DNA from 4 places in the Paenirhodobacter sp. YD-8 genome. Region 2 is predicted to be linked to each of the others. Evidence: riboswitches for the same ligand, from Rfam matches in the RefSeq annotation. Region 2 holds a riboswitch; each other region holds the start of a gene.

Region 1 (5,442 bases), 440 kb from region 2:
GCAGCTGCGCCGGCTGCGCGCGCTCGGCATTCCCTATGACGTCACCCCGGGCGTGCCGGCCTTCGCCGCCGCCGCCGCGACGCTGGGGGCCGAGCTGACCCTGCCCGGCGTCGCGCAATCGGTGGTGCTGACCCGGACCTCGGGGCGCGCCTCGGCGATGCCCGAGGGCGAGACGCTGGCGAATTTCGCCGCGACCGGGGCGGTGCTGGCGATCCACCTGTCGGTGCATGTGCTGCCGCGGGTGATCGCCGAGCTGACGCCGCATTACGGCGCCGATTGCCCGGTGGCGGTGGTCTGGCGGGCAAGCTGGCCCGACGAGCGGGTGCTGCGCGCCACGCTCGGCACGCTCGACCCGGCGGTGGGCGAGGGCGAGCGCACCGCGCTGATCCTCGTCGGCCGCTCGCTTGGCGCCGAGGACTTCGGCGAAAGCCGTCTGTACGCCGGCGATTACGACCGCCGCTTCCGCCCGCGCGGTGTGGCGCCGCGCTTCCCGGATACGGGCGCATGACGGGGCGGATGACAAGGCGGATGACAAGGCGGATGACGGGGGGGCTGCTGATCGCCGCGCCCGCCTCGGGCACCGGCAAGACCACGCTGACGCTGGGCCTGATTGCCGCGCTGCGGGCGCGTGGCGTCGCGGTGCGGCCGTTCAAGTGCGGGCCCGATTACATCGACCCGGCCTTTCACGCCGCCGCCGCCGGGCGCGCCTCGGTCAACCTCGACAGCTGGGCGATGACGGCAGGGCAGATCGCCGCGCTGACCGCGCCCGATGACGCGGGGCTGGTGATTGCCGAGGGCTCGATGGGCCTGTTCGACGGGGTTGCGGTGCCGGGTGAGGCGGGGATCGGCGCCTCGGCCGATATCGCGGCGCTCACCGGCTGGCCGGTGGTGCTGGTGCTCGATGCCTCGGGCGCGGCGCAATCGGCTGCGGCGATGGCGCTTGGCTTTGCGCGTTACCGCTCCGATGTGCGGCTTGCCGGCGTGGTGCTGAACAACGTCGCCTCGGCGCGGCACGAGGCGCTGATCCGGCGCGGGCTCGAGGCGGTGGCGATCGAGGTGCTGGGGGTGTTGCCGCGCGCCGCGGGCATCCGCCTGCCCGAGCGGCATCTGGGCCTCGTGCAGGCCGAGGAGACCTCGGAACTCGATGCGCTGCTGGCCGAGGCGGGCACGGTGATCGCGCGCTGCTGCGATCTTGAGCGGATGCAGGCGGTGGCCATGTCCGTGCCGATGGACGCCGGGCCGGTGCCGCGCCTTGCCCCGCCCGGCGGGCGCATCGCGCTGGCCCGCGACGCGGCGTTTTCCTTCGTCTATCCGCATCTTCTGGCCGAATGGCGCGCGGCCGGGGCGACGATCGTGCCATTCTCGCCGCTGGCCGACGAGGCGCCCGACCCGGGTGCCGATGCCTGCTGGCTGCCCGGCGGCTATCCCGAGCTGCACGCGCCGCGGCTGGCTGCCGCCGAGACCTTCCGCGCCGGGCTGTGCGCCTTTGCCGAAACCCGCCCGGTGCATGGCGAATGCGGCGGTTACATGGTGCTTGGCGCGGGGCTCGTCGCGGCCGACGGGGCGCGCTATCCTATGGCCGGGCTCCTCGGGCTCGAAACCTCTTTCGCGACACGCCGGATGCATCTCGGATATCGACTCGCCACGCTTGCGGCGCCCACGCCCGTCGCCCCGCCCGGCACCCGCCTGCGCGGGCACGAGTTCCATTATGCCACGATCCTCGCCCAGCCCGACGCGCCGCTTGCCGCCGTCACCGACGCCACCGGCGCGGCGGTGGCCGAGACCGGCTCGACGCGCCTCACCCCGGGCGGCGGGCGCGTCACCGGCACCTTCTTCCACCTGATCGCAAAGGCCAGCGCATGACCGGCTTCGTCTCCTTCGTTTCCTCCGGCCCGGGCGATCCCGAGCTGATCACCCTCAAGGCGGTCGACCGGCTCAAGCGCGCCGATGTCGTGCTTTACGACGATCTTGCCTCGGGGCCGGTGCTGGACCATGCGGGGCCGGGGGCCGAGCGCATCGCGGTCGGCAAGCGCGCCGGCCGGCCCTCGGCGAAGCAGGAACACGTCAACGCGCTCCTGGTCGAGCACGCGCAGGCCGGCAAGCGCGTGGTGCGGCTGAAGTCGGGCGATTCGGGCATCTTCGGTCGGCTCGAGGAGGAGATCGGCGCGCTTCTGGCCGCCGGAATCCCTTACGAGATCGTGCCGGGCGTGCCCTCGGCCTGTGCCGCGGCGGCGCATGCGGGCATCCCGCTCACGCGCCGGCTGACCGCGCGGCGGCTGCAATTCGTCACCGGCGCCGACGTCACCGGCGGCCTGCCCGAGACGCTCAACTGGGCCGCGCTCGCCGATCCCGGGGTGACCACCGTCGTCTTCATGGGCAAGCGCACCTTCCCGGACCTCGCCCGCGGGCTGATCGCGCAGGGCCTGCCGGCCGACACCCCCGCGATGCTGGCCGAGGCGGTGGGGCAGGAGGGTCAGAGCTTCCTGCGCTCGACCGTGGCGGAGCTGGCCGAGGTGCTGGCGGGCGCGCGCACCGACCATCCGGCGCTGATCTTCTATGGCCCGCTCGCCCCCTTCGGCCTGCCGCCCGGAGAGACCGGCGGCGCTTGACCTGAGCGCGCCGTTGGCGTTTATCTGAACCCCTGCATGGTGCCCATCACGCGCAAAGCGCCGGGCTTCATCGGGAACGGGGAAGGGCGGACCCAGTTGCGGCGCCCGAAGCCCCGGCCGCCCCCGCGACTGTATGCGGCGAGCGCCCTTCACATTGCCACTGGGGGTTTCCCCGGGAAGGCGAAGAGGTGCTGCGACCCGCGAGCCAGGAGACCGGCCAGCAGGCAACCTCAACCGCCGTCGGGTGTGACGGCAAGGAGACCGACATGCATATCGAACCCGGTATCGTCACCGGCGCCAAGCTGCTGCTGAGCTATGCCACCGCTGCCACTGCGGGCGTCTACACGCTGAAGACCGCCTTTGAGGCGATCCGCGCGCAGGGCGCCGTTTCGCTGATCGCCCGCTCGGCGATCGCCACCGCTCTCGTCTTCACCTTCTTCGAGGTGTTGCCGCACATGCCCGTGGGCGTGTCCGAGGTCCACCTGATCCTCGGCTCGACGCTGTTCCTGATCCTCGGCGCGGCGCCGGCGGCGATCGGGCTGGCGCTTGGCCTGCTGGTCCAGGGGCTGTTCTTCGCGCCCTTCGACCTGCCGCAATACGGGATGAACATGACCACGCTGCTGGTGCCGCTCTTCGGCCTGCAGATGCTGGCGAAGCGGCTGATCGCGCCCGGCACGCCCTATGTCGAGCTGCGCTATACGCAGGCCCTCGCGCTCTCGACCGCCTATCAGGGCGGCATCGTCGCCTGGGTCGGCTTCTGGGCCTTCTATGGTCAGGGCTTTGGCGCGGTCTCGCAGGTGGCGACCTTCGGCGTGGCCTACATGACGGTGATCCTCGTCGAACCGCTCGTCGATCTTGGCGTGCTGGCGGTGGCGAAGCGTCTGAACGCGCTGCGCGGCTCGGCCCTCGTCACCCCGCGGCTTTACGCCTGAGGACCTGCGGGCGGCGGGGCACCCTGCCGCCCGCGGACAGCACGCATGATCGAACTGACCCTCATCGGCATCGGCACCGGCAACCCCGGGCATCTGACGCTGCAGGCGATCGACGCGATGAACGCGGCCGATCTGGTGCTGATCCCGCTCAAGGGCGCCGAGAAGTCGGACCTTGCCGGGCTGCGCCGCACGCTGTGCGAAACCCATCTGCGCACACCCGGCCCGCGCATCGTCGACTTCGCCTTGCCGGTGCGCGAGGCGGAAAATCCCTCCTACCGGCAAGGCGTGGACGACTGGCACGACGCCATCGCCGCCGCCTGGGAGCGCGAGATCCGCGCGCAGATCGGCGCCGTGGGGCGGGTGGCGCTCCTGGTCTGGGGCGACCCCTCGCTTTACGATTCGACGCTGCGCATCGCGGCGCGGCTGGCCCGGGTGCTGCCGGTGACGACCCGCGTCATTCCCGGCATCACCGCGGTGCAGGCGCTCTGCGCCGCCCATGCGATCCCGCTCAACGAGATCGGCGCGCCGGTCGTGATCACCACCGGGCGGCGGCTGCGCGACGACGGCTGGCCCGAGGGTGCCGACACGGTTGTGGTGATGCTCGACGGCGGTTGCGCCTTCACCACGCTTGCGCCCGAGGGGGTGACGATCTGGTGGGGCGCCTTCGTCGGCATGGCCGAAGAGGTTCTGCACGCGGGCCCCCTGGCAGAGGCCGGGCCCGAGATCCTGGCCACCCGCGCCGCCGCGCGCGCCGCACATGGCTGGATCATGGACATCTACCTGCTGCGGCGCAGCTAACCCGCAAGCTCAAGGAACGCCGCCATCGCCCGGGTCCGGTGGCGTTCGGGGTGGCTCAGCGCGGTGAACGGCCGCTCGGCGCCGGGCAGGGGGGCAAGCGTGACCGCGCCCGAGGCCACGGCATGTTCCGCGACGCGTTCGGACAGCGCCGAGATCCCGCCGCCCGCCGCCACCGCGGCCAGCACCGCCTCGTTCGAGGGCAGCTCCAGCACCACCTCGAGCGCCGCCGGGTCGAGGCCCAGCCGGTCGAGCGCGGCAAGGGCGACCGAGCGCGTGCCCGAGCCCTCCTCGCGCAGGCCCCACCAGAACCAGCCGGTCGCGCGCCACCGCGCGGGCGCGCAGCTCGCCCTCGCTTACCGCCCCCTCGACAAAGCCGAGATCGGCCGCCCCGGCGCGCACCGCCCCCGCGACCTGCGCGGTATTGCCGACATCGAGCCGCAGCCGCACCTGCGGATGGGTGGCGCGAAACCGCACCAGCAGCGCCGGCAGCCAATAGCTTGCCACCGTCTGGCTCGCCCAGATCCGCAGCACGCCCTGCGGCCGCGCGCCGAGATCATCGAGCACCGCCCGCGCCGTCTCCAGCCGGTCGAGTGCCGCCCGCGCCTCGGGCACGAAGGCCGCGCCCTCGGCGGTCAGCACGATGCGCCGGCCGATCCGGTCGAAAAGCTGTACGTCATGGGCGCGCTCGAGTGTGGCCAGCGACGCCGAGACCGCCGATTGCGTCAGGCCAAGCGCCTCGGCCGCGCGGGTGACATGGGCGCGGTCGGCGACGGCCAGGAAGATGCGGAGCTGTTCGGGCGTCATGCGAGATTAATAAGTAGAAACGAACGATTTTACCAGAATTATGAATTGGAATTGTTGAATGCGTCGGGCGATGAGGGGGCATCCAGCGAAAGTTCCAGCCATGACCTCTGTCGTTCTTCCCCGCCCGGCGCTGCCTTTGCGCCTTGTCGCCCCCGGCCTTGCGCTCTGCCTTGCCCTTGCGCTGCTCGCGATGGCGGGGCAGGCGGTGCTGGGCATCGCCGCGCTCAGCCCGCTTGTTCTCGCGCTGATCCTGGGCGTCGTCTGGCGCAATACCCTCGGCACCATCGCCGTGCTGCAAC
Region 2 (5,442 bases):
CGGTGGGCGAGGACAGCTTCACCGATGCGAGGGCGATCAGCGACGCGGGCGACGTGGTGATCGGCACCGGTCAGATCAACGGCATCACGCAGGAATACATCGCGCGCGTCACCCCGGGCGACGGTGGCGGTGACGGTGGTGGTGGCGGAGGCGGCGGAGGCGACGGCGGAGGTGGTGACGGCGGAGGCGACGGCGGTGGCGGAGATGGTGGTGACGGCGGCGGGGATACCGGGGGCGGCGGAGATGGTGGCGGTGGTGGCGGCACCGGCGTGATCGGCCTCGACGAGTACCGCGCCACGCTGGCGGGGGCCGGCGCCGCGATCGACGGGGTGATCGGCGCCGCGGGGATGACGCTGTTCGGCGCCCATCACCGGCCGCTGACCGACTTTCCGCAAGCCTCGAAAACCTGCAGCTGGGTCACCGGCGACCTTGGTGCGGGCAAGGACAACCGCCGGATCTACAGTGCCGAGGCCGGGCTCTGTGCCGATCTCGGCCCGTCGGTGCGGGCGGGGATCGGGGCGGGTGTCGACCGCACCGAGACCGACCTTGCGCTTGGCGGCACCAGCGCGGCGACGGGCCGGCATCTGGTGGCCGAGCTCGATTTTCGCCCGGCCGGCACGCCCTTCACCTACAGCCTGACGGGCTATCGCGCCGACTGGGATCTCGACCTCGACCGCGCCTATCGCAACGGCGGCGGCATCGACCATTCGCGCGGCAAGACCCGCGCCGACGTGCGGGCGCTGCGGCTGCGCGCCGACTGGGCCGAGATGCTGCGCTTCGGCGAGGGGCAGAGCTTCTCGCCCTGGATCGCCTTCACCACCGGCACCGCGCATGTCCACGGCTATACCGAGACCGGCGGCGCCTTCCCGATGCAGGTGGCGGCGCGCGACAGCGACGTCGACGAGGCGCGGCTTGGCGGCCGCTTCGGTTTCCGGGTGAACGAGACCACGCGCGCCCAGCTGACCGGCGAATGGGTGCACCGCTTCAATGGCGCGCCACCGGCGATGACCGGCACGATCCTCGGTGTCGGCGCGGTGTCGGCGGCGGTGCCGGCGCCGGCGCGGGACTGGGGCCGGATCGGCGTCGACCTCGATGTGACCCTTGCGCCGTCGACGCTGCTGTCGCTGTCGGGCAGCACGATGATCGGCAACGGCAGCGATGCACAGCTTGCCGGCAGCGTCAGCCTGCGGGTGGAGTTCTGAGTTCACGAACGTCCGGCGCTGCCCGCCCCGCAGCGCCGGCGCAAGGGCCGCGTCCCGTCTCGGCAGGGGCGGGGGGCGGCCCGGAAATCGAAAGGACGGCCCCGCGGGGCCGTCCTTGTCGTTTTGTGCCGATGGGCTGGCGGCGGTTCAGGCCGTCTTCCGGCCGAAGCCGAGCAGCTGATAGAGGAGCAGCGCCGCCAGCGTCGAGGTGCCGATGCCGCCAAGGGCGAACTCGCCGATCCGCAGGGTGAAGTCACCGCCACCGAAGATCAGCGCGACGCCCGCGGTGAACAGGTTGCGCGGGTCCGAGAAGTCGACCTTTGCCTCGATCCAGATCCGCGCCATCGCCGAGGCGATCAGCCCGAAGACCGAGACCGAGAGACCGGCCAGAACCGGCGCCGGGATCGTCTGCAGGAGCGCGCCGAATTTCGGCGACAGGCCGAGCAGGATCGCGACCAGCGCCGCGACCACGAAGACGAGGGTCGAATAGACCTTGGTCATCGCCATCACGCCGATGTTCTCGGCATAGGTGGTGACGCCGGTACCGCCGCCCGAGCCCGCGACCATCGTCGCCAGTCCGTCGGCGACGAAGCCGCGGCCGATGAAGCGGTCCATGTTCTGCCCGGTGATCGCGCCAAGCGCCTTGATATGGCCGAGGTTCTCGGCCACCAGCACGATTGCCACCGGGGCGATCAGGGTCACCGCCGACCAGTGGAACTCGGGCGACACGAATTTCGGCAGGCCGAACCAGGCGGCCTCGCCGACCTTGGCGAAGTCGATCCCCGGCACGAAGCCAAGTCCGTTGCCCAGCACCAGCACCAGCGCATAGCCGAAGGCGAGCGCCAGGAGCACCGAGACCCGGCGGGTGGCGCGCGGGCCATAGCTCGAGATCAGCGCCATGCACAGCACGGTGAGCAGGGCGACCGTCAGGTGCCCGGCAGTCGGCGTGCCGAAGGCGTTGAGCTGGTTCACCGCGACCGGCGCGAGGTTGAGCCCGATCGCCATGCCGATGGTGCCGGTGACGACCGGCGGCATCAGCTTCTCGACCCAGCCCGCGCCCACGGCCATCACGATGAGCCCGATCAGCGCATAGATCGCGCCGCAGGCGACGATGCCGCCAAGCGCGGTGGCGATCGTCGCGCCGGGCTGGGCGGTCACCGCCAGCACCACCGCGATGAAGGCGAAGGACGAGCCGAGATAGCTCGGCACCCGGCCGGCGGTCAGGATGAAGAACAGAAGCGTGCCGATGCCGGAGAAGAACACCGCCACATTCGGGTCGAAGCCCATCAGGATCGGCGCGACGATGGTCGAGCCGGACATCGCCAGCAGGTGCTGGACGCCCATGGTGAGCGAGGCGGCAGCCGGCAGCCGTTCGTCCGGCATCACCACATTGCCCGTCGCGGGGCGCCATGTCGGGAAATAGGACATTGATTCCTCGGGGTCTGTGTTGCGTTGCCCCGCCATACTGCCGCGGCGGGCGCTTGCGCCAGCCCCGATGGCGGTTCCGCCCCGTCACCGGCTGCGACGAATGGGCCGGGCCGGGGATCGGCGTTGCGCCGGCGGGGTGCGCCGGCCTATCTTGCGGGCGAAGTCAGGCAGGGGCGGGCGATGCGGGAACGGCACAGGCGAAACGGGCGGCAGGCGGGATGCGGGGGCGCGGCATGAGCGCCGCGGGCCTGATGCGCGTGCCCGAAGGCGCCTTCCGCTTCGTCGCGCTCGATGTCGAGACCGCCTGCTCGGACGCCGCCAGCATCTGCCAGATCGGCATCGCCTGCGTGCGGGCGGATGGCGGCATCGAAAGCTGGGTCACGCTCGTGGATCCGCAGGTGCGCTTTTCGTCCTTCAACGTGCAGCTGCATGGCATCGGTCCCGAGCAGGTGCTGGGCGCGCCCGATTTCGCCCGTGCGATCGCGCCGCTCGAACCCTTGCTGTCGCGCCACCTCATCATCCAGCACAGCAGCTTCGACCGCCGCGCGATCGAGGGCGCCTATGGTGCGGCCGGGCGGGTGGCGCCCGGCTGGCGCTGGGGCGACAGCGTGCGGATCGCGCGCCGCGCCTGGCCCGAGTTCATCGGCAATGGCGGGCACGGGCTTGGCCATCTGAAGGCGCAGCTCGATTTGCGCTTCGAGCATCACGACGCGGGCGAAGATGCGCGCGCCGCGGCCGAGGTGGTGCTGCAGGCCGAGCGCCGCACCGGGCTGGATTTCGAGGCGCTTCTGGGCCCCGCCCGCGCGCCTGTTGCGCGGCGCGTGCAACGCGGCTAGTCAGGACCTGTTCGGTGCCCGGGCGCGTTGCGTCGGGGATAATCGGGAACACGGTGCAGATCCGTGACGTGCCCAACGCTGTAAGGTGGACCGGGCGGCATGGCCACTGGCTTCGGCCGGGAAGGCGCCGCATCGGGGCGAAGCCAAGTCAGAAGACCGGCCGGACGCCACAGACCCCGACGCGCGGACGGCGGCGGGGCCGCAGGTCTGTCAGGCAGGGGATTTGTCATGCAGCCAATCGGACTGAAGCCGGCCGGAGCCTTCTCCGCGCCCGAACGCGAGGCCGTCTATCGGGCCATCCATGAAAGGCGCGACGTGCGCGGGCAGTTCCTGCCCGATCCGATCGACGATGCGGTGCTGGCGCGGCTTCTGGCCGCCGCCCATGCCGCGCCCTCGGTCGGGCTGTCGCAGCCGTGGAACTTCCTCGTGATCCGCGATGCGGGCGTGCGCGGCGAGATCCGCACCGCCTTCGAGCGTGCGAATGACGAGGCCCGCGAGATGTTCGAGGGCGGCCGCCGCGCGCTGTATTCGGCGCTGAAGCTGCAGGGGATCAGCGAGGCGCCGCTCAACCTGTGCATCACCTGCGACCGGCGCCGTGGCGGGCCGGTGGTGCTGGGCCGCACCCATGACACCGACACCGACCTCTATTCGACCGTCTGCGCGGTGCAGAACCTGTGGCTTGCGGCGCGCGCCGAGGGCATCGGCGTCGGCTGGGTCAGCATCTTCCGCGATGCCGATCTGCGCCGCATCCTCGGTCTGCCCGAGCATGTGGTGCCGGTGGCCTATCTCTGCCTCGGCCATGTGACGGAGCTGTTCGACGCGCCCGAGCTCGAGGCGCGGGGCTGGGCGACGCGCCACGCGCTTGCCCAGATGACCTGCACCGACCGATGGGGCGGGCCGGCGTGGGAGCCTGCCGCCGGGGGAGCCGCGGCGCCTGACCGTTCGGGTGCTTGACAGCGGGCGGGCCGGATGCGAGGTCTTTGGCCATAGCGACAGGGGCGCTCGGGCAACCGGGCTGAGAAGAACCCTTAGAACCTGAACCGGATAATGCCGGCGGAGGGAGGCGCGCGGAAGACCCGGAGCGCATCTGCCCTCCGCTGTCTCTCCCGATCCCTCCCGGCCCCGGCGCATGTGGAGGAGATCACGATGGAAGACCCGGGCAAATTCCTTGCGGTGATGCGGCAGACCGCGCCCCTGGTGCACAACATCACCAATTACGTCGCGATGAACGTGATGGCGAATGTGCTGCTGGCGGCGGGGGCCTCGCCCGCGATGATCCATGCGCGCGAGGAGGCGGCCGAGTTCGCGGGCCTCGCTCAGGCGCTGACCGTCAACATCGGCACGCTCTCGCCGCCCTGGGTGCAGGCGATGGAAGAGGCGGCCGCGGCCGCCGTCGCGGCGGGCCGGCCCTGGGTGCTTGACCCCGTGGCGGTCGGTGCGACCGGCTATCGGCGCGAGGTGGGCGCGCGGCTCGTGTCGCGCGCGCCCACGGTGATCCGCGGCAATGCCTCCGAGATCCTGGCGCTGGCCGGGGCGCAGACGGCAGGGAAGGGGGCGGATGCGACCGATGCCGTGGCCATGGCCCATGCCGCGGCACGCGACCTTGCCCGCCGCAGCGGGGCCGTCGTCGCGGTGACCGGGGCGGTGGATTTCGTCACCGATGGCCGGCAAAGCGCCGAGGTGGCGAATGGCCATGCGATGATGCCGCGGGTGACGGCGCTTGGCTGCGCGCTGACCGGGGTCGTCGGTGCCTTCTGCGTCGGACAGGAGCCCTTCGCGGCCACCGTCGCGGCGCTGGCCTTCTATGGCCTTGCGGGGGAAGAGGCCGGCGCGGTCGCGGCCGGGCCGGGCTCGTTCCAGGTGGCCTTCCTCGACGCGCTTGCCGCCCTCACCCCCGAGGCGCTCACCGCCCGCGCGCGGATCGTGTGCACATGATCCCGCCGCTCTGCTTCATCACCGACGCCCATGCCCCGCAC
Region 3 (5,442 bases), 450 kb from region 2:
CGCCGCGGCCAGATGCGGGGCGAGCCAGTCGGCAAAGCCCGGCGCCTTGAGCGAGGGCGCAAAGCAGGCCGTGGCCTGAAACCCCGCCGCCCGCAGGGCCTCGATCAGCGCCGCGACCGGCGCCATGTCGGCGGCCGTCAGCCAGGCGCGGTAACAGGGCACAAGCACCCGCGGCCCCTCGCCCACAGGCGCGGGGGTCACCCCCGCCTCGGGCGTCCAGAAGCCGAATTCGGGGAGCGCCGCCGGTGCATCGGGCTCGGGCGCGGGCAGGCCCGCGGCGCGGGCCAGGTGGCACAGCGCGGCGCGCGCGGCCTCGGCTCCGCCCGCATCGCACAGCGCGGCAAGGGTGGCGAGCGTCTCCGCGGGCAGGGTCGAGGCCTCGGCCAGCCGCGGATCGGGCCGGCCATCGGCGGGCAAAACGGCCAGCGCCATGCCCCGCCGCCGCGCCAGATCCTGCACCGAGGCAAGGCCATAGGGCCAATAGCCCTCGCCGCCGATCAGCCGGATCAGCACCGCCTTCGCCCCCCCGAGCGTGCGCTCGAGATAGGTATCGACCGAGACCGGGTGGCGCAGCGCGGCCAGGGGGGCAAGCCGCAAGGGCGGCAACGCCCCCGCCGCCGCATGCCAGCCCTCCGCGAAAGCACCGAGATCCGAATCCGAGAAGGACAGCACCACCAGATCCGCGGGCGATTGCCCCAGATCGGTCGGCACCTCGGTCTCCTCGAGCCCGTGGCTTTCGCGGAAGACGACATGCATCAGGCGGCGGCCTCGCTCAGCGCGGCGCGGATCGCCCCGGCGTCGACATCGGCGCGTTCGGCGATCACCACGAGGGCCGAGCGGCGCGGATCGGCGCCCCAGGGCCGGTCGAACTGCCGCCGCACCCGCGCGCCGACCGCCTGCACCAGAAGCCGCATCGGCTTGCCGGTGACCGCGACATGGCCCTTCACCCGCAGGATGTTGCGCTCGGCCGCCAGCCGCTCGATCGCGGCGACGAGACGCTCGGGATCGGCGACCTCGGGCAGATCGATCACCACCGTGTCGAAATCGTCATGCTCGTGATCGCCATGGCCGTCGTGATGCGAGGGGCGCGCGGCAAGGTCGTCCTCGGCCGCGGCGGCAAGCCCCAGCACCACGGCCGGGTCGATCGCGCCCTCGACCATCGGCAGGATCGGCAGCGGCCGCGGCGCCTCGGCCTCGATCGCGGCGCGGGCGGCGGCAAGCCCCGCCTCGCCGGCGAGATCGGCCTTCGACAACAGCACGATATCGGCGCAGGCGATCTGGTCCTCGAACACCTCGGACAGCGGCGTCTCGTGGTCAATGCTGTCATCGGCGGCGCGCTGCGCATCGACCGCGGCCAGATCCGGGGCAAAGCGCCCGGCCGCCACCGCCTCGGCATCGGCGACCGCAATCACCCCGTCGACGGTGATGCGCGAGCGGATCGCCGGCCAGTCGAAGGCCTTGAGCAGCGGCTTCGGCAGGGCAAGGCCCGAGGTCTCGATCAGGATGTGGTCGGGGCGGATAGGCTGGGCCAGAAGCGCCTCGATCGTCGGGATGAACGCGTCGGCGACGGTGCAGCAGATGCAGCCGTTCGCCAGTTCGACGATATTGTCGAGCGGACAGCTCTCGTCGGCACAGGCGCGCAGGATGTCGCCGTCGACGCCCACGGTGCCGAACTCGTTCACCAGGATCGCCAGGCGCCGGCCCTGCGGGTTCGCCATCAGATGGCGGATGAGCGTGGTCTTGCCGGCACCGAGAAAGCCGGTGATCACGGTGACGGGGATCTTGGTCAGGTCGGTCATGGTCACTCCTGCGGGGGGATGCGGGCAAGGCTTTGCTTGCGGAAGATCTCGGGGCGCGCGCGCCAGGGCACGAGCCCGTCGGCGCTGGCGACATAGAGCGCGGCGCCGGAGAGGATCTCGGCGGCGTTCTCGGGGCTCAGGCGGCCGTAGACATAGCTCCACTTGCCCGGCGCGCTCAGCGCCACGGCACAGCCCTGCGCACAGGCCGAAAGGCATTCGACGCCCCGGATGCGCAGCCCCTCGGGGCAGGAGCCCGCGGCCAGTGCGGCCAGCAGCGCGGCACCGGGGCGCGCGCCCTCGCCGGGGTCCTCGCCCGCCCTGCGGCAGGTGGTGCAGACATGAAGTGTCGCGGTCATCGCCCGTCCTTCCAGTTCGCGGAAAGGGGGCTGGCCAAGGGATCGGCGGGCACACGGGGGCGACCGGCAATCCACCCGGTCGCGGCACACCCCGTCCGCCCGTAATCGTCAGCGCTGGCAGGTCTCCCGGCTTGCGGATCCAGGGTTTCCCCAACGGGCGCCCACCTTCCCGGCCAAAGGCCAGTGGCTTGGGCGACCTTTCCGGTCACGGTCGCGGGGGCGGCTGCGCTTGAGGCCCGGCAAGGCCCTATCGCATTCCCTCTTCGCCTGTCGTAGGACAGGAACCAACGCGCGGCCACCAGAGGCCCGGGCGCGCGATTTGTCAAGCCGAAGGAGAGCCGCGATGACGCCCGAGACCGAAGCCGACGCCGCCCGCCACGCCGCGAAGATGGCCAGGAAGAAGGCCGCGCGCGACCGGATGATGGCGACGAAGACCGGCGAGAAGGGGCTGATCATCGTCCATACCGGGCCGGGCAAGGGCAAGAGTTCGTCGGGCTTCGGGATGATCCTGCGCGCCATTGCGCATGAGATGCCCTGCGCCGTGGTGCAGTTCATCAAAGGCAGCTGGGACACCGGCGAGCGGCGCCTGATCACCACCCATTTCGGCGATCTGTGCCGCTTCGTCGCCTCGGGCGAGGGCTTCACCTGGGAGACCCAGGACCGCGAGCGCGACATCGCCGCCGCCCGCGCCGGCTGGGAGAAGGCCAAGGAGCTGATCCGCGACCCCGAGATCCGCATGGTGCTGCTCGACGAGATCAACATCGCGCTGCGCTATGGCTATCTCGACCTCGACGAGGTCCTGGCCTTCCTACGCGACGAGAAGCCCGAGATGACCCATGTCATCCTGACCGGCCGCAACGCCGCCGAGGCACTGATCGAGGCGGCCGATCTGGTGACCGAGATGACGCTGGTCAAGCACCCGTTCCGCGCCGGCATCAAGGCCCAGCCCGGCGTCGAGTTCTGAGCCCGGACCGGGGGCCAGCCCCCGGACCCCCGAGGTATTTCGACCAAGAAGAAAAGGAAATCTCAACCTTGCCCTGCAAGAATCGATCTGCGGTACAGGGAGAGGTCCCGATGACCGCCCAGGAAGAAAGCGTCGCGCCTCCCCCGCCCCGGCGGCCCGAGGCGCGACGCCGTCTTGGAAACCCCGTCCTGTCATTCTTCTTGGCCCCAAATACCTCCGCCGGAGGCTCCCGCACTCTCGGCCGCGCGACGGCGGGAGTCCGGGGATGACGGCGTTGATGATCCAGGGCACGGGCTCGAACGTCGGCAAGTCGATGCTGGTGGCCGGGCTGTGCCGGGCGGCGCGGCGGCGTGGGCTGAGCGTCGCGCCCTTCAAGCCACAGAACATGTCGAACAACGCGGCCGTCACCGCGGACGGCGGCGAGATCGGCCGGGCGCAGGCGCTTCAGGCGCGGGCGGCGGGGCTTCTGCCCGTCACCGACATGAACCCGGTGCTGCTGAAGCCCGAGAGCGAGACCGGGGCGCAGGTGATCGTTCAGGGGCGGCGGCGCGCCGTCACCGGGGCGCGCGACTATGCCACCTTCCGCGCCGGGCTGATGGGGGCGGTGCTCGACAGCTTCGGCCGGCTCTCGGCGGCGCATGACCTTGTCCTCGTCGAGGGCGCGGGCAGCCCGGCCGAGGTGAACCTGCGCGCGAACGACATCGCCAACATGGGCTTTGCGCGCGCCGCCGGGGTGCCGGTGGTGCTCGCCGGCGACATCGACCGCGGCGGGGTGATCGCGCAGATCGTCGGCACGCAGGCGGTGCTGGACCCGGCCGACGCGGCGTTGGTGCGCGGCTTTGTGGTGAACAAGTTCCGCGGCGACCCTCAGCTCTTCGACGACGGCTATCGCTTCATCGAGACGCGCACCGGCTGGCCCGGTTTCGGCGTTCTGCCCTGGTTCTCCGCGGCGCATCGCCTGCCCGCCGAGGATGCACTCGACCTGGCCTCGGGCCCGGCCTCGGGCGGAGTGAAGATCGCCTGCCTCACCTTCTCGCGGATCGCGAATTTCGACGATCTCGACCCGCTTGCGGCCGAGCCGGAGGTCGAGCTGGTGATGGTGCGCGCGGGCGAGCCGATCCCGGGCGATGCGCGGCTGGTGATCCTGCCCGGCACGAAATCGACGCGCGGGGATCTCGCCTTCCTGCGCGCGCAGGGCTGGGACACCGACCTCGCCGCCCATCTGCGCCGCGGCGGCGCTGTTCTGGGCATCTGCGGCGGGTATCAGATGCTGGGCCGCGTGATCGCCGATCCCGAGGGGATCGAGGGGCCCGCGGGCGAAAGCCCCGGGCTGGGCCTTCTCGACGTGACCACGGTGATGACGCCAGAGAAGCGGTTGAGCCGGGTCTCGGCGCGTCATGCGGGCACCGGGCTGGCGGTCGAGGGCTATGAAATCCACATCGGCCGCACCGAAGGGCCGGACCGCGCCCGCCCCTTCGCCGATATTGCCGGCGCGGCGGAGGGCGCGATCTCGGCCGACGGGCGGGTGAGCGGCAGCTATCTGCACGGGCTCTTTGCCGCCGACGACTTCCGCGCGGCCTTCCTCGGCGGGCTGGGCATTGCCGCCTCGGGGCGCGGGCACGAGGCCGGGGTCGAGGCGGCGCTCGAGGCGCTCGCCGATCACGTCGAGGCACATCTCGACGTGGGCGGGCTTTTCGCCCTCGCGCGCTAGCGGGCGAGGGCTGCGCTCAGGCGGCCCCATTCCGCCGCGCCGCCCGGCAGGCCAAGGCGCAGCCAGGTGGGTGACCAGGGGAAGATCCGCGACCAGATCCGTTCGCGGGCAAGGCCCTCCTGCGCCGCCGGTGCATCGGGGGTGGCATAGGTGCGAAACAGCGCCGTGCCGCCGACGAGCGACCAGCCCGCGCCCTGCGCCAGCGCATCGAGGCGGAGGGCCTCGGCCTCGAGCCGGGCGATGGTCGCCGCGCGCCAGGGCGCATCGGCAAGCGCGATCCGGCCGATCTCGAGCGCGGGGCCCGAGACCGGCCAGGGCCCGGCCGCGGCCTCGAGCGCGGCGATCGTCGTGGCATCGGCGAAGACGAAGCCGAGGCGCACCCCGGCAAGGCCCCAGAACTTGCCGAAGGAGCGCAGCACCGTCAGCCCATCGGTGCCCGCATGGGCGGCAACCGACAGCCCCGGCACCGGGTCGGCAAAGCTTTCGTCGACCACCAGCCGACCGACGGCGCCCGACAGCGCCAGCAGATCGGCGGGTGCGTGGGTCTGGCCGTCGGGGTTGTTCGGGTTGACGACCACGGCCAGATCGGCACCGGCGAGGTCCGTCAGCCGC
Region 4 (5,442 bases), 1.6 Mb from region 2:
CTCTTTCCGGATCTCGATCTTCGCGGTGATCGGATGGATTGAGGAGGTGGCGTTGTTGATGTAACTGATCGAGCCGGTGGGCGGCACCGCCTGCAGGTTGCGGTTGTAAAGCCCGCCCTCCATCACCGCGTCCCGCAGCGCGGCCCAATCCGCGCGGGTGGGCACGGCGATGCCGAAGCGCTCGAAAAGGTCGGTCACCGTCTCGGTCTCGGGCAGCCAGTCGCGGGTCACGTATTTCTCGAAGAAACGGCCATCGGCATATGTCGAATTCTCAAACCCGACGAAGCTGCGCCCGCGCTCGCGCGCCAGCACGTTCGAGGCGCGCAAGCAGTGGTACAGCACCGTGGCGAAATAGATATTGGTGAAGTCGATACCCTCGGGGCTGCCGTAATGGATGCGCTCGCGGGCCAGGAAGCCATGCAGGTTCATCTGGCCCAGCCCGATCGCGTGGCTTTCGTCGTTGCCGCGCCGGATCGAGGGTACCGAGTCGATCGCCGACATCTCGCTGACCGCGTTCAGCGCCCGCACCGCGGCCTCGACCGTGGCGCCGAGGTCGCCGCCATCCATCGCCTTGGCGATGTTGAGCGAGCCGAGGTTGCACGAGATGTCGGTGCCGAGGTGGCGATAGCTCAGGTCGTCGTTGAACTCCGACGCCTCGTTCACCTGCAGGATTTCCGAGCATAGGTTCGACATGGTGATCCGCCCCGCCACCGGGTTCGCCCGGTTTACCGTGTCCTCGAACATCAGGTACGGATAGCCGCTCTCGAACTGGATCTCGGCGAGCGTCTGGAAGAAGGCACGCGCATTGATTTTGCGCTTGCGGATCTTCGGGTTGTCGACCATCTCGCGGTAGCGCTCGGTCACCGAGATCTCCGAGAAGGGCTTGCCATAGACCTTCTCCACGTCATGCGGCGAGAACAGGTACATCTCCTCGTTGCGCTTCGCGAGTTCGAAGGTGATGTCGGGGATGACGACGCCAAGGGACAGCGTCTTGATCCGGATCTTCTCGTCGGCATTCTCGCGCTTGGTGTCGAGGAAACGCAGGATGTCGGGGTGATGGGCGTTCAGATAGACCGCCCCCGCACCCTGCCGCGCGCCCAGCTGGTTGGCATAGCTGAAACTGTCCTCGAGCAGTTTCATCACCGGGATCACCCCCGAGGACTGGTTCTCGATCCCCTTGATCGCGGCGCCCTGCTCGCGGATGTTGGTCAGCATCAAGGCCACGCCGCCGCCGCGCTTCGACAGCTGCAGCGCCGAATTGATCGCCCGGCCGATGCTCTCCATGTTGTCCTCGATGCGCAGCAGGAAGCACGAGATCAGCTCGCCGCGCTGCGCCTTGCCGGCATTGAGGAAGGTGGGCGTCGCCGGCTGGAACCGGCCGGCCAGCATTTCGTGCATCAGCCGCAGCGCCAGCGCCTCGTCGCCGCGGGCGAGCGTCAGCGCGACCATCACCACCCGGTCCTCGAAGCGTTCGAGGTAGCGCTTCCCGTCGCGGGTCTTCAGCGTATAGCTGGTGTAATACTTGAACGCGCCGAGGAAGGTCGGGAAGCGGAACTTGACGCGAAAGGCCGCGTCCCAGATCCGCGCGAGGAAACCGGCGTCGTACTGGTCAAGGACATGGCCCTCGTAATAGCCCTCCTCGACCAGGTAGCGCAGCTTTTCCTCGAGCGAGTGGAAGAACACGGTGTTCTGGTTCACGTGGCTCAGGAAATACTGCCGCGCGGCCATGCGGTCGGCGTCGAAGCGGATGCGCCCCTGATCGTCGTAAAGGTTCAGCATCGCGTTCAGCGCATGATAGTCGAGCCCCTGCCATTCGGCGGGCACGCCCTTGGCCGGGGCGGCGTCGCTCAGATCGCGGTCGAGAATTGCGTCTTCCAAAACCTGTCCAGTCCTTCTGTGACACGGGCGATATCGGTGGGCGTGCCGGCCAGCTCGAAGCGATAGAGCACCGGCACCGCGCATTTTTGCGCGATGACATCGCCGGCAAGCGCGAAGAGCGCGCCGAAATTGCGGTTGCCGCTGGCGATCACGCCGCGCAGCTGCGCGCGGGAGTCCGGATCGTTCAGAAACCGGATCACCTGTTTATGGACGGCGCCGCGCCCTGCCCCGTCGGCATAGGTCGGCGTCACCAGAACGAAGGGCGCGCGGGGGGCGGGCATCGGCGCCTCGGCCGCGACCGGGATCCGATCGGCGGGCAGGCCGAGCGCACGGATGAAGCGCGCGGTATTGCCCGAGCGCGAGGAGAAATAGACAAGCCCGCCCATCCGCTCAGGCCAGCGCCGCGATCTTGTCGGGCCGGAACCCCGCCCAGTGGTCATCGCCGGTCATCACCACCGGCGCCTGCCGATAGCCGAGCTCGGTGACCCGGGCGAGCGCCTCGGCATCCTCGGTCAGATCGATGAGGTCGAAGGCAAGGCCGCGGGCGGCCAGCGCACGGGTGGTGGCGGTGCATTGCACGCAGGCCGGTTTCGAATAGACGGTGATGCTCATCTCGGGTCCCTTGTCTGTGCCATAGGGCGGCAGGATCAGGGACGCGGGCAGATGCGGACGCGCCGCATTGCACAACGCCTCCGGGCCCACCGACCGGTTCGTCTCTTGCGTCCTGGCAGGTCTCCTGGCTCGCGGTTCGATCGCTTCCCCCTCCTTCCCGGCGCAGCGCGCCAGTGGATCAACGGGGTCGGCTCACCGCTCACAGTTGCGGGGGCAGCGCCGGTCTTACACCGGCTTCCCTTTTCACCCGCGACGAGTCGCGGGCACCAAGACAACATCATTTAGATACACCCGGGGCAAACATGTCAATATCCGGTATATAGCGCACCAATCGAGCAGGTCAGTATCTGACGATACCACTGCTCTGCTCCCTGAGAACTGGATTGAGCCACAACGTCGTGGCCGACGTGTCCGGCCCTTTGCGGACGGTCAGTCACCCCTTCCAATGGGTGCGAGGTTGGCCTCGGTCACTTTCATTCGGTTCGAGGAATATCGAGCAACGGGCCCGCGTCGATGCCGCGCCGAGCTAAAAGCTCGGGGCGGCAAACCACGAAGCAGCCTTTAACGCCATCCCTGACAGCCTGTTCGGCCTGCACCTCGTCGGAAAGCTTGAGCCACCGTGATTTGCCTTGAAACACGGGCGTCAGAACATAGCCCGAGCTGATCCAGCCGCCCGGGAAGAAATAACGCTCTGCTCCGACAGCAGGTTGAACACTGACAGGCAAGACCACTGCCGCTTTCTTCACCTTGGGTGGCCGCGCCGTCGGAATTGCGAACGCTCTGAGCCGCTCAAGACCATCGTAGTCCATCCGTTCCGGCTCACGAAGCCGCGGATCTTCAACATGCAACTGTCGCAGGGTGAAACGGTCTTTGCCAAAATTGCAGAGCGCACAGGAGATCACGACATTTTCAACCGACGATCTGCCCCCATGGCTATGGGGCTCAACATGATCGAATTGCAGCCAAAGGGATTGGAAACCAGCATGTTGCTTCGACGGGTCACGACTATCCCAACCGACCGCTACGGGGTACAGTTTTGCCGCGATCTTTCGAATATCCGCATGAACCACAGGAATGCCGCAGTACCGGCAGCGGTAACCATCACGCTCAAGAACCGCTGCACGAATATCCGGTGCGATGTTACGGTCAGGATCGCGCTCAGATTTTGGAATGACCGAGGTGTCTCCCAGCGGCTTCATCTCCACGACATTCTTAATTACGCCCACCCAAGAAGAATTGAGCCAATCCCACACCTTCGGTGAGTCCGCTTGTCGAAAGAGATCATCGGCCTGGGCGAAGTCACCATGCACATGCGCATCTGCCGCGCCTTTCATGGCGTCCCAAGCGGCAAATATCTCTGGAATTGGTTCCTTGATACAGCGGCGCATTTTTCTCTCGCGTCCCTCCGGTCGATAAAACAACCGTAGAGGCTCCTATTTCGCGTCACAAGGAATAGCAGCTTAGCCTCTCCGCGATCAGTGTCGCATACGCCCGCCCATCCCCGTCGAGGACGGCCTGTTTCCCGGTGAATTTCTGCGCAACGCTGCCGTTCATACATGGCGCAGCCACCGGCCGCTTCCCGCCCCTCACGTCGATCCGAGGCCGGAAAAGCGGCGCAGTGAACGAACGGCTGCTTTTGCCAGACGCTGCAATCGGGCTGCCGCACACGCATCGGGCGGCTCTCGCCCATAAAGACATATCTCTAACGTAAGACAAGCCGGAACTGCCGCCGCCTCAGCAACGAGAGGTCATCCTTGTCAATCTATCCCGACACGGGCGATTGCTCTACGATCAGTACGCCAGTTTCGATCTGTTCTCGGACGAAGCGCTTAAAGCTCGGAGGCCAGACACGGATGAACCGCTCCGGGTTTGCCGGAGGCTCCAACTCCTGAGTAGGATGGAGCATCATGAGCAAGACCACGAACAAATTTTCTCCCGAAGTGCGCGAGCGTGCAGTACGCTTGGTTCTCGACACTGAGGGTCAGCATGGATCGCGTTGGCAGGCGGTCATGTCGATTTCCGCGAAGATCGGCTGCGCACCCCAGACCCTGAACGAGTGGGTCAAGAAGGCCGAGGTCGACAGCGGTAAGCGGGCTGGCGTCCCGACAGACATGGCCGAGAAGATGAAGGCGTTAGAGCGTGAGAACCGCGAGTTGCGCCAGGCGAACGAGATCCTTCGTAAGGCATCAGCGTATTTTGCGATGGCGGAGCTCGACCGCCGGTCGAAGTGATGGTCGGGTTCATCGACGATCAGCGAGGGGAGCACGGGGTCGAGCCGATCTGCAGGGTTCTGCCGATCGCCCCGTCCACCTACTACGATCACCTGGCGAAGCGTACCGATCCGGCCCGTTTGTCGGATCGCGCCCGCCGCGACGCAGTCCTGCGGCCCGAGATCGAGCGCGTCTTCGAGCAGAACTGGAGGGTATACGGCGTGCGCAAGGTCTGGCGTCAGCTGGATCGGGAAGGCCTCGATGTCGCCCGTTGCACAGTCGCCAGGCTGATGAAGGATATGGGTATTCAAGGCATTATCCGCGGCAAGCCGCACAGAACGACGGTGCCGGATAAAAAGGCTCCCTACCCTTTGGACAAGGTGAACCGGCAGTTCAGGGTTCCAGCGCCGAACATGCTTTGGGTTAGCGATTTCACCTACGTCGCCACCTGGAGGGGCTTCGTGTATGTGGCTTTCGTCATCGACGCCTACGCACGCCGGATCGTCGGCTGGCGGGCAAGCCAAACAGCACACGCAGGCTTCGTTCTCGATGCCCTTGAACAGGCTGTCCATGATCGCCGCCCGGTCAAGGGCGCAGGGCTCGTCCACCATTCCGACCGCGGGTCGCAATACCTGTCCATTCGCTACACCGAGCGTCTGGGAGAGGCCGGCATCGAGCCATCCGTGGGCAGTGTCGGCGACAGCTACGACAACGCGTTGGCCGAGACAATCAACGGCCTCTT

What was found. A riboswitch is a leader RNA that binds a small molecule or an ion and turns the genes downstream of it on or off. The one in region 2 is predicted to bind cobalamin.
Region 1: linked by a shared signal. The riboswitch ahead of AC0QTQ_RS16785 (energy-coupling factor ABC transporter permease) and the one ahead of bluB (5,6-dimethylbenzimidazole synthase) in region 2 are both predicted to bind cobalamin.
Region 3: linked by a shared signal. The riboswitch ahead of AC0QTQ_RS16850 (DUF1636 family protein) and the one ahead of bluB (5,6-dimethylbenzimidazole synthase) in region 2 are both predicted to bind cobalamin.
Region 4: linked by a shared signal. The riboswitch ahead of nrdH (glutaredoxin-like protein NrdH) and the one ahead of bluB (5,6-dimethylbenzimidazole synthase) in region 2 are both predicted to bind cobalamin.

Annotation. Positions count from the first base shown of each region.
Region 1 covers NZ_CM152649.1:3,458,825-3,464,266, reverse strand. The annotation lists gene cobM (precorrin-4 C(11)-methyltransferase) at 1-508, shown strand, start outside; gene AC0QTQ_RS16795 (cobyrinic acid a,c-diamide synthase CobB) at 541-1,863, shown strand; gene cobA (uroporphyrinogen-III C-methyltransferase) at 1,860-2,609, shown strand; cobalamin riboswitch at 2,629-2,845, shown strand; gene AC0QTQ_RS16785 (energy-coupling factor ABC transporter permease) at 2,876-3,541, shown strand; gene cobF (precorrin-6A synthase (deacetylating)) at 3,587-4,339, shown strand; partial or broken gene AC0QTQ_RS16775 (LysR substrate-binding domain-containing protein) at 4,336-5,143, opposite strand; gene AC0QTQ_RS16770 (YeiH family protein) at 5,244-5,442, shown strand, end outside.
Region 2 covers NZ_CM152649.1:3,022,550-3,027,991, reverse strand. The annotation lists gene AC0QTQ_RS14680 (autotransporter domain-containing protein) at 1-1,202, shown strand, start outside; gene AC0QTQ_RS14675 (solute carrier family 23 protein) at 1,350-2,630, opposite strand; gene AC0QTQ_RS14670 (exonuclease domain-containing protein) at 2,864-3,466, shown strand; cobalamin riboswitch at 3,462-3,645, shown strand; gene bluB (5,6-dimethylbenzimidazole synthase) at 3,695-4,420, shown strand; TPP riboswitch at 4,451-4,545, shown strand; gene thiM (hydroxyethylthiazole kinase) at 4,613-5,401, shown strand; gene thiE (thiamine phosphate synthase) at 5,398-5,442, shown strand, end outside.
Region 3 covers NZ_CM152649.1:3,472,519-3,477,960, forward strand. The annotation lists gene cobN (cobaltochelatase subunit CobN) at 1-756, opposite strand, end outside; gene cobW (cobalamin biosynthesis protein CobW) at 756-1,799, opposite strand; gene AC0QTQ_RS16850 (DUF1636 family protein) at 1,802-2,155, opposite strand; cobalamin riboswitch at 2,255-2,459, opposite strand; gene cobO (cob(I)yrinic acid a,c-diamide adenosyltransferase) at 2,499-3,119, shown strand; gene AC0QTQ_RS16860 (cobyric acid synthase) at 3,385-4,830, shown strand; gene cobD (threonine-phosphate decarboxylase CobD) at 4,827-5,442, opposite strand, start outside.
Region 4 covers NZ_CM152649.1:1,443,443-1,448,884, reverse strand. The annotation lists gene nrdE (class 1b ribonucleoside-diphosphate reductase subunit alpha) at 1-1,779, opposite strand, end outside; gene nrdI (class Ib ribonucleoside-diphosphate reductase assembly flavoprotein NrdI) at 1,848-2,264, opposite strand; gene nrdH (glutaredoxin-like protein NrdH) at 2,269-2,490, opposite strand; cobalamin riboswitch at 2,588-2,776, opposite strand; gene AC0QTQ_RS07070 (HNH endonuclease) at 2,964-3,878, opposite strand; one part of gene AC0QTQ_RS07065 (IS3 family transposase) at 4,398-4,686, shown strand; AL1L pseudoknot at 4,679-4,795, shown strand; one part of gene AC0QTQ_RS07065 (IS3 family transposase) at 4,686-5,442, shown strand, end outside.